DNA from 2 places in the Paraburkholderia sp. SIMBA_030 genome. Region 1 is predicted to be linked to the other one. Evidence: riboswitches for the same ligand, from Rfam matches in the RefSeq annotation. Region 1 holds a riboswitch; the other holds the start of a gene.
The links. Region 1 has a riboswitch for glycine ahead of SB772_RS29430 (D-amino acid dehydrogenase). Riboswitches for the same ligand answer to the same signal wherever they lie in the genome.
Positions count from the first base shown of each region.

Region 2: another riboswitch for glycine. It lies ahead of gcvT (glycine cleavage system aminomethyltransferase GcvT); the one in region 1 lies ahead of SB772_RS29430 (D-amino acid dehydrogenase).

Region 1 is NZ_JAWRXB010000020.1:39,030-43,959, reverse strand. Features, by position in the region: gene SB772_RS29440 (LysR family transcriptional regulator) at 1-773, shown strand, start outside; gene speB (agmatinase) at 774-1,751, opposite strand; glycine riboswitch at 2,044-2,134, shown strand; gene SB772_RS29430 (D-amino acid dehydrogenase) at 2,281-3,558, shown strand; partial or broken gene SB772_RS29425 (BON domain-containing protein) at 3,964-4,304, shown strand; gene SB772_RS29420 (NADP-dependent oxidoreductase) at 4,721-4,930, opposite strand, start outside.
Region 2 is NZ_JAWRXB010000003.1:13,979-18,908, forward strand. Features, by position in the region: gene SB772_RS05430 (hypothetical protein) at 415-771, shown strand; glycine riboswitch at 924-1,026, shown strand; glycine riboswitch at 1,049-1,206, shown strand; gene gcvT (glycine cleavage system aminomethyltransferase GcvT) at 1,287-2,405, shown strand; gene gcvH (glycine cleavage system protein GcvH) at 2,598-2,978, shown strand; gene gcvP (aminomethyl-transferring glycine dehydrogenase) at 3,051-4,930, shown strand, end outside.

The sequences.
Region 1 (4,930 bases):
GACTGTGTGAGCGCGGACGCGCGGGTTTCCGGCTAACAGACGAAGGGGCGGAGCTGCACGCCGCCGCGCAACGTCTGCTCGGTGCGGTCGATACGTTTCAAATGGAAGCCGGCGCGTTGCGCAATCAGCTTTCTGGTGTGTTGCGCTTCGGCATGATCGAAGCAACCTTGACCGACAAATACTCGCCGCTGCCGGCAGCGATTCGGGAATTCGGCCAGATGGCGCCCGACGTCCGCCTGCATGTGCAGATCGACACACCAGGCAGCATGGAGCAGCACGTGCTGGACGGGCGCCTCCATCTGGCCGTGGGGCCATTTCCCGCGCAGATTCCCGGTCTCGACTACTTGCCTCTCTATCGGGAGGAGCAGGGGCTCTACTGCGCATCGACCCACTCGTTATACGAGCGGGCGAGTGGCCGTGTCCCAGTGTCGGTACTCAGCAAACAGCGCCTTGCTGCGCGCGCTTACCTCGGCAGCCAGGAACTCAAGCTGCTGCACATGGCGCAGGCCGCAGCCTCGGTCGACAACGTCGAAGGCCGCGCGATGCTCATCCTGTCGGGCAACTACATTGGCTTTCTGCCGCCTCACTATGCGCAGCCTTGGGTAGACGACGGTCTATTGACCCGCATTGATCCCGAGCACTACGTGACGCATCTGGATTTTCAGATCATCACGCGCAAAGGAGGCGAATCGGCGCGGGTCGTGCAGGCCTTTTGCAACCAGCTGCGGGCTGCGGCCAAGGAGGTAAGCCGCACCGCGCGAAACGGCAAATAGTTAACGGGAAAGGTTTCGTTTTACTTTGCGTTGATGCATCACGCGGCCAATCGTGTTCAGCAGCAGTTGCGCAGCCAGGATCGAGGTCGAACCCGAATGGTCGTAGTCGGGCGCGACTTCCACGAGGTCGATGCCGATCACGTCACCCTGTTCAGCAAGGCCCGCGAACAGTTCGAGTCCCTCGTAGTACAGCAGACCACCGTGGCTCGGTGTACCCGTGCCTGGCGCGATCGAGGGATCGAAACCGTCGATATCGATCGTCAGGTAATAGCGCACGCCCTTCGGGATGCGGTCCAGCACACCCTGAATGCCGAGGCGCCGGAGATCGCGCACCGAAATAATGTCGGAGCCCATCTCGCGCGCCTGGGCGTAGCCCTCGCGCGCCGTCGACGACACGTTGCGAATGCCGATCTGCGTCATGCCCGACACCACGCTTTTCTCTGCCGCGCGCCGTAGCGGGTTGCCATGGCCGTGCCGCACGCCATGACGCTCGTCAACGAAATCGAGGTGTGCGTCGATGTGAACGATATGAAACGGCTGCTGGCCTTCGAACGCGTTGATGCACGGAATGTTGATCGAATGATCGCCGCCCATCACCACCGGCAACGCGCCCGCCGCCAGGATCTTGCGCACGCCGTACTCGATGTTTGCGTGGCTCTTTTCCGTGTTGGTGTGCACCATGTCCGCGTCGCCGATATCGACGATACGAACTTCGTCGCTAGGCAGATAAACAACATCGTCTTCGAAGTCGTATGCGCCGCCGTGACCGAACGAGAACAGGGTCGACGCATCGCGAATCGAACGCGGGCCGAACCTTGCGCCCGCCCGCCACTGCGTCCCGCAGTCGAAGGGGGCGCCCATCACCGCGACGTCCGCATCGATCTTGTCCCAGTCAAGACACAGCGGAGACTTTGCGAACGTGCAGATTCCAACAAAGGGCAAATTAAGCCGACCGGTTTCGTAGCTGTTTTCAGACATGATTGCCTTCGTCCTGTTATTGGTTCAGATATGCGGCGCACCGGCCGCCCTCTTCGCCGCTGCGGCGTCGTCCGTTGTGACGGGCCAGCGGTGCATCTGGAACGGAGTCTAGGCAAACAAATTCAACGGAAAAATGCCAAAAATCAGAAATACACTTCGAGATAGTCCGAAGCGATCTTCGGAGGTAGGCAGAGCGCGATTGGGCCGGTCACGTACAAGAGCAGGAAGTTGACTCGCCCATTTGAAAATACTTGCTGTCGTTTCTTTGAACGAGTACCCTCGCGCTGTTCTATAACGAAGCACGGGAGAGATCGTCCACCCGCGACGACGCCGACGGAGCAACCGCCCCGGAAACTCTCAGGCAAAAGGACCGTGCAGCGAGAACATCTGGAGAGCGGCGCGTGCGCGCCCACCGAAGGGGAGCTATTACCGTAACCGGTTCTAGCGAAACTCTCAGGTACATGGACAGATGGGGCATTGGTGCCGGTAAACATCGGCCGGCGATGCTCAACGAACACTGGACCATGTCATGTCCCAAATTGCCATCATTGGCGCCGGAATTACGGGCGTCACCACTGCTTACGCCCTCGCTCGGCGAGGTTACCGCGTCACCGTTCTCGAACGTCATCGCTATGCGGCAATGGAAACGTCATTTGCCAACGGCGGACAACTGTCGGCCAGCAACGCTGAGGTCTGGAACAGCCGCTCTACAGTGCTGAAAGGCCTGCGTTGGATGTTTAGGAGCGACGCACCGCTCCTCATGAATCCGCGGCCGAGTTGGCACAAGTACAGCTGGATCGGCGAGTTCCTGCGCCAGATTCCGAACTATCGCAGCAACACCATAGAAACAGTGCGGCTAGCCATCGCTGCGCGCCAGCATATGTTCTCGATCGCTGAGCGGGAACAAATTGATTTCGACCTTGAACGACGTGGCATCCTGCATTTCTATGCCACCCGTAAGGAGTTCGAAGCGGCGACGAAGGTCAATGCATTGTTACGTGAGGGCGGCCTTGATCGGCGCCCGGTGACGCCTGACGAAATCCACGCCCTTGAGCCGGCGCTTCATGGGCAGTTCCACGGGGGCTTCTTCACCGAGTCCGATTCGACCGGCGACATTCATAAGTTCACGCGTGGTCTTGCGCAAGCCTGCGTGCGTTTGGGTGTCGAGTTCCGCTACGACACGAGCGTGCAGTCCATCTCCGAGGCTGCGGACGGTGACCTGAGGATTGCATTCGCGCGCGAAGGTCAGCCTGATACGGATATCTTCGACCGAGCAGTAATTTGTGCAGGCGTCGGAAGCCGTGCTCTAGCGGCGTATGTAGGAGACCACGTGAACGTCTATCCGGTGAAGGGCTATTCGATCACGGTTTGCCTGGACGATACAGGAAGCCAGCAAGCCGCACCTTGGGTCAGCCTACTAGACGACAACGCCAAGATTGTAACCAGCCGTCTCGGCGTTGATCGCTTCCGTGTTGCCGGAACGGCTGAGCTGAACGGCATAAACCGTGACATCCGCTCGGATCGGATCCAGCCCCTCGTCGATTGGACGCGCAATCATTTCCCGGACATGTCGACGGCGCGCGTCATTCCGTGGGCCGGCCTGCGCCCCATGCTTCCGGGCATGTTGCCCAAGGTTGGCCCCGGGCGTCGACGCAACATTTTCTACAATACCGGACACGGGCATTTAGGGTGGACGCTCTCGGCAGCGACTGCGGAAGCTGTTGCGGAACTCGTAGCCGGTAGTATGCCAAACTTAACGAGCGTGAAGCCCGCGACAAAGCGAAAAGACCTGCCGGTCAACGTCTGATAAGCGCTTGGACCAGCCGTTCGAGTGACGGCTCTCTGCAATGCGCAAGCGTCAACAACTGGCCGAATCTTGCCTTACTGGAATATCGGCCCAGAATCTCGACCTTTAACCATGGATATGCACACTTCGACCGCGAGGAGAGAAGTGTGCATCGTACCTTGTTGAGCGTAATCTGAGCATCGCACAAGCACTGGCTCTTGCGCCGCACTCGTGACGGGATGGCAAGTGCTCGGCAACATGACCTGCGCAACGCTGTCGCACCGATGCGGTCAAATTGTCAAAGCTCCGGTAGCTGTGGCATTGGAGGCTTCATGAAGGCGCGATATGCGATGATGTTCGCGGCGGACCGCGATCCATCATGGCGCGGTCCCTGCTTAATGCACGAATCTGGATGTCATAACCGACATGCGAAACGCGCCATACATCAAAAGCCGGTTGCTGATCGTCGCGGCATTCGCGTTGCCCGCGTTCGTGTTCACGGCTGTAAGTCGACGGCGACGCCGTCCGTGACCGCGCCGGGGGAGATCGCCACTGACGACGCTGCGCTTGCCGCCCGGGTGAAGCAGGCGCTCGTCGCGGACCCGGGGCTGAGATCGTTGCCGATGAGCGTCGCGACGTATCGAGGCGTCGTGCAGTTGTCAGGATACGTGGATTCGGAGGGACAGATTCAGAAAGCGCTTGCCGTGACGCACGGCGTGCCGGGGGTCCAATCCGTGAGCAACGATCTGCACCTCAGGCCGCAATGACGCGCGTTCGCCGGAAGTGCCGACCTGGACCCCGAGTTGCCGTGAGGCGTCGCTCTGCGGTTACCGGCGGAAATACGTGGCATTGACTGAGCAAGTCCAGCTTGTTCCGCTTCCGGAGCAGGTGCAGCTTGACGTCCCTACGAAGATCCATCCCTTGGAGAGCCAATTAACCCTGTCCTGCTCCGCAGCAGCGGTTGCAGAACGGCAAGCGTCCTGCTGGTCGCTGCCATTCCTCGAGTAGGATCCCGTGGAAGTGGTGGCCATCGCAGGCACACTAAAAATAACGATGAAGGCTATCGCGAATACTGATTTCATCCTACGTTTCCTTTGCGTGAGCGCCCCTCTCGCCACACGATTCCAGATCATGCGACAAGTCCGGCTATTTGTGGATGATTGCCGACATGCAGTTACGCAGTTCAGTGGTATTGATTTGTCGCGCCAAAACTGTCTGACATTGTGACGACGATCTTACCTTTGGCATGACCCGATTCGAGCTTGGCCGCCGCATCGGCGATGCGCTCAAATGGGTACACGCTGTCGACAATCACCTTGACCGCACCGGTGTCAACGAGGCGGGCGAGTTCGGACAAGTCCTCGCCGCTCGGGTGCATGAAGAGATAGCGGTA
Region 2 (4,930 bases), on a different contig from region 1:
GCTCCGTGAGCGACGGTTGGTGTACCTAGGACGTGCGCCGAGATGCACTGGGATGTTGCGGAAAAGCCGCGAAAATTGTCCCGGGATTGTCCTGAAGCAAATAAAAATCTTCTTCCGGGGAATGCCGGAATCGGCCGGAATCGCGGAAACCCTTGCTAGATAATGGTTTGACGGGAGGGAGGGAAATTTGTGGATTCCCCCTGTGCGGGGGCAGCGCCAATACCCCCCCCAAAAAAAGAAACTGCCACCGCCGCAGGCGCACAGACAATAAGCGTCGCGAAAGGCAATAAAAACCAAAACTGACAACCCGAAAGGAACATCCCGTTACAAAAAACGCATGCAGGACGTCAGCCCCCGGCAAAGCAAAACCGTTGCTAATCCATTCCTGGCAACAAAACAAAACCCGGAGAATCCATGCATCGTTCTATCCGCGCACTAACCGCATGCGCATTGCTCACCTCGCTGGCCGCCTGCGTGGTGACCCCTCAACCCGCGCCGGCGCCGGCGCCGCGCCCCAATCCGCAGCAAATCGCGGATCAGCGTCTCCATCAGGTCGACGGCCGCATCGATAATCTCAGCCGCCGCATCGACGCCCGCGTGAACGAGGGCTACTACCCGCCCCCGCAAGGCGGCGCCCTGCACCATCGGCTCGACGTGATCCATCAGGAAGCGCACGACATGGCCGCGCAACACGGCGGCGGCATCTCCGGCGACGAACAGCGCGTGCTGAACCAGGAACTGGACAACGCAGCCCGCGCCATCGGCGAATAATCACGCGCCCGCTCAGCCGCTAAAACAACAGCGGCAACAGCGCGGGCTCCCCACGTCCCGCGCTTTTTTTGACGCGCGCCATCCCGCCGCACCAATCGACAAGCCTCTCGCGGACCTTTATTTGACAAGCCCCCGGCCCTCGCGTAAATTCGCCGCACGCGTCGGGAGAGCGCGCAGGCCGCATTTTTTCAGCAGGCCGCGCCGCCGAAGGGGCACACCCGCAAACTCTCAGGCAAAAGGACCGACCGCGTCGAAAAACCCGCCTCACGGCTCAGGTTTTTCGCACTCTGGAGAGCGGCAGTAGCCGTCTGCGTCGTGCATATGACTCAGACTTAGGCAAGCTGCCCACCGAAGGGGCGCGCGTTTCACCGTAGCGATTCGCATCGCATCGCCCGGTAGCGCAATCTCTCAGGTATCGAGGACAGAGGGGTCATGCAACGCATCGCTCGCAGGCATCAGGCCGCGAGGCGTAGCGCCGCATGGCCTTTTTTGTTTCGCGAGACGCCCGAGGCCCCATGACTGAACTGAAACACACCCCGCTCAACGCCACCCATCGTGCGCTCAACGCCCGCATGGTCGATTTCGGCGGCTGGGATATGCCTGTCAACTACGGCTCGCAGATCGACGAACACCGCGCCGTGCGCACCGACGCCGGCATGTTCGACGTCTCGCACATGTGCGTCGTCGATTTCACCGGGGAGCGCGTACGCGCCTTCTTCGAATACGCACTGGCGAACAATGTCGCCAAGCTGCAAACGCCGGGCCGCGCGCTCTACTCCTGTCTGCTGAACCCGAACGGCGGCGTGATCGACGATCTGATCGTTTACTACTTCGGCGAAGATCACTTCCGCGTGGTCGTCAACGCCGGCACCGCCGACAAAGACATCGCCTGGTTCGGCCAACTCAACGCCGAAGGCGGCTTCGGCCTGACCATCACGCCGCGCCGCGATTACGCGATCGTCGCCGTGCAAGGCCCGAACGCCCGCGAAAAAGTCTGGCAAACCGTGCCGGCCGCGCGCGCCGCCACCGAATCGCTCAAACCTTTCAACGCCGCGCGCGTCGCCGACACGCCGTTCGGCGACTTGACCGTCGCCCGCACCGGCTACACCGGCGAAGACGGCTTCGAAATCATCGTCCCGGCGGATCACGTCGAAGCACTGTGGAACGCGCTGCAAACGCAAGGCGTGCGCCCTGCGGGTCTCGGCGCGCGCGACACGCTGCGCCTCGAAGCCGGCATGAATCTGTACGGCCAGGATATGGACGACAACGTCTCGCCGCTCGACGCCGGCCTAGCGTGGACCGTCGATCTGACCTCGCCGCGCGACTTCGTCGGCAAATCGAAACTCGAAGCGAACGGCTCGCAAGCCGCGTTCGTCGGGCTGATCCTGCTGAAGGACAACGGCAAGGCGGCAGGCGTGCTGCGCGCGCATCAGAAAGTCGTCACGCCGCACGGCGACGGCGAAATCACCAGCGGCACTTTTTCCCCGACGATGCAGGAATCGATCGCCTTCGCGCGCGTGCCGAAAGGCGTGCAGCCGGGCGACACCGTTCACGTTCAGATTCGTGACAAAGCCCTTCCCGCAAGCGTGGTAAAACTGCCGTTCGTGCGCAACGGCAAAGTGCTTGCGGTTTAAGCGGCCGGTGCGTTCGTTTCCCATAGGAAAACGCCGGGTCGCCCCAAGTTTTCCGCCCCGCAGGAAATCCCCCCGAAGGAAGTCTCCTTGGGGGATTGGGGGATGGCCCTCTCGGGGGCTTGGCGCAAAGCACCAGGTTTGGGAATCCCCTTTATGAAGTCAATACCGAATCACACCGCATAGGAGCATCCGATGAGCATCCCGGCCGATCTGAAATACACCGAATCGCACGAATGGGTCCGCACCGAGGCGGACGGCACGCTGACGGTCGGCATTACCGACCATGCGCAGGAAGCGCTCGGCGATATCGTCTTCTTCGAAGTCCAGGAATTGGGCAAGACCGTCAACGCAGGCGACACCGTCGCCGTGATCGAATCGGTGAAAGCCGCTTCCGATATCTACGCGCCGGTCTCGGGCGAAATCATCGAAGCGAACACGGCCGTTGCCGACACGCCTGATTCGGTCAACAGCGCGCCGTACGACAGCTGGCTCTTCAAGATCAAGCCGGCCGCCGACGCAACGCAAGATGGTTTGATCGACGCCGACGCGTACGCGAAGTCAATCGGCGCCTGATCCACCTACTCGTTTAAACCGTCAGGTGCGGCGTCCGCCAGGCATGGCGTGCCGCACCGCCAGGAACACCCCATGAAGCTCGAACACCCGGATCGTCTGATGAACCGCACTCCTCTCTCGCTCGCCGCGCTCGAAGTGCATGACGCCTTCGCCGAACGGCACATCGGCCCGGATTCGGCCGACCAGCATGCGATGCTCGAAGCCTTGGGCTTCGCCTCGCGCGCCGCGCTGATCGACGCCGTCATTCCGAAGACGATCCGCCGCAGCGAAACGCTGCCGCTCGGCCCCTTCGCCCAGCCGAAGAGCGAAGCCGAAGCGCTCGCCGCGCTGCGTGAACTGGCGGACAAGAACCAGGTGTTCCGCTCGTACATCGGGCAGGGCTATTACAACGCGCACACCCCGACGGTGATCCTGCGCAATGTGCTGGAAAATCCGGCGTGGTACACCGCGTACACACCGTATCAGCCGGAAATCTCGCAAGGCCGTCTGGAAGCGCTGTTGAACTTCCAGCAGATGATCGTCGACCTGACGGGTCTGGCGATCTCGAACGCATCGCTGCTCGACGAAGCCACCGCCGCCGCCGAAGCGATGACGCTGCTGCAACGCATCGGCAAACCGAAGTCGAACGTGTTCTACGTCGCTGACGACGTGCTGCCGCAAACCATCGAAGTGGTGAAAACGCGCGCGACGCCGGTCGACATCGAAGTGAAAGTGGGCCCGGCAGCGGATGCGGCGAACGCCAACGCGTTCGGCGTGCTGCTGCAATATCCGGGCGTGAACGGCGACGTACGCGACTACCGCGCACTCACTGAAGCGATTCACGCCGCAGGCGGCCATGTGGTTGTCGCCGCCGATCTGCTCGCGCTGACCGTGCTCACGCCGCCGGGCGAATGGGGCGCGGACGTGGCCGTCGGCAATACGCAGCGTTTCGGCGTGCCGGTCGGTTTCGGCGGCCCGCACGCGGCTTACCTCGCCGTGCGCGACGAGTTCAAGCGACAGATGCCGGGACGTCTGGTCGGCGTGACCGTCGATGCGCAAGGCAATCCGGCGCTGCGTCTCGCGCTGCAAACACGCGAACAGCATATCCGCCGCGAAAAGGCGACCTCGAACGTCTGCACCGCGCAAGCGTTGCTCGCGATCATGGCGAGCATGTACGCGGTCTATCACGGCCCGCACGGTCTGAAGACGATCGCGTTGCGCGTGAACCGTATCGCGGCCCTGCTCGCAGCCGGCGCGAAGAAACTCGGCTACACGCTCGTCAACGACACGTTCTTCGACACGCTCACGTTCGAAACCGGCCCGCGCACCCAGGCACTGCACGATGCGGCCACGGCAAAGCGCATTAATCTGCGCCGCGTGAGCGACACGCGCGTCGGCATCTCGATCGACGAAACCACCAAGCGCAGCGATCTGGCCGATCTGCTCGCAGCATTTGCGCAAGCGGCATTTGTCGACGAAGTCCCGCAAATCGACGCCCTCGACGCAGAACTCCCCGCCGAGAACACGGTGCCTGCCGCGCTCGAACGCACCAGCGCGTACCTCACGCACCACGTGTTCAACCGCCACCATTCGGAAACGGAAATGCTGCGCTATCTGCGCAGCCTGTCGGACAAGGACCTCGCGCTCGACCGCTCGATGATCCCGCTCGGCTCCTGCACGATGAAGCTGAACGCGACCTCGGAGATGCTGCCGGTCACGTGGCCCGAATTCGGTCAGATTCACCCGTTCGCGCCGGCTGAGCAAACGGTCGGCTACCGCGAAATGATCGATCAGCTCGAACAGATGCTGGTCGCGGCCACCGGCTACGCAGCCGTGTCGCTGCAGCCGAATGCCGGCTCGCAAGGTGAATACGCGGGTCTGTTGATCATTCACGCGTACCACGCGTCGCGCGGCGAAGGCCACCGCAACGTCTGCCTGATTCCCGCCTCGGCGCACGGCACGAACCCGGCCTC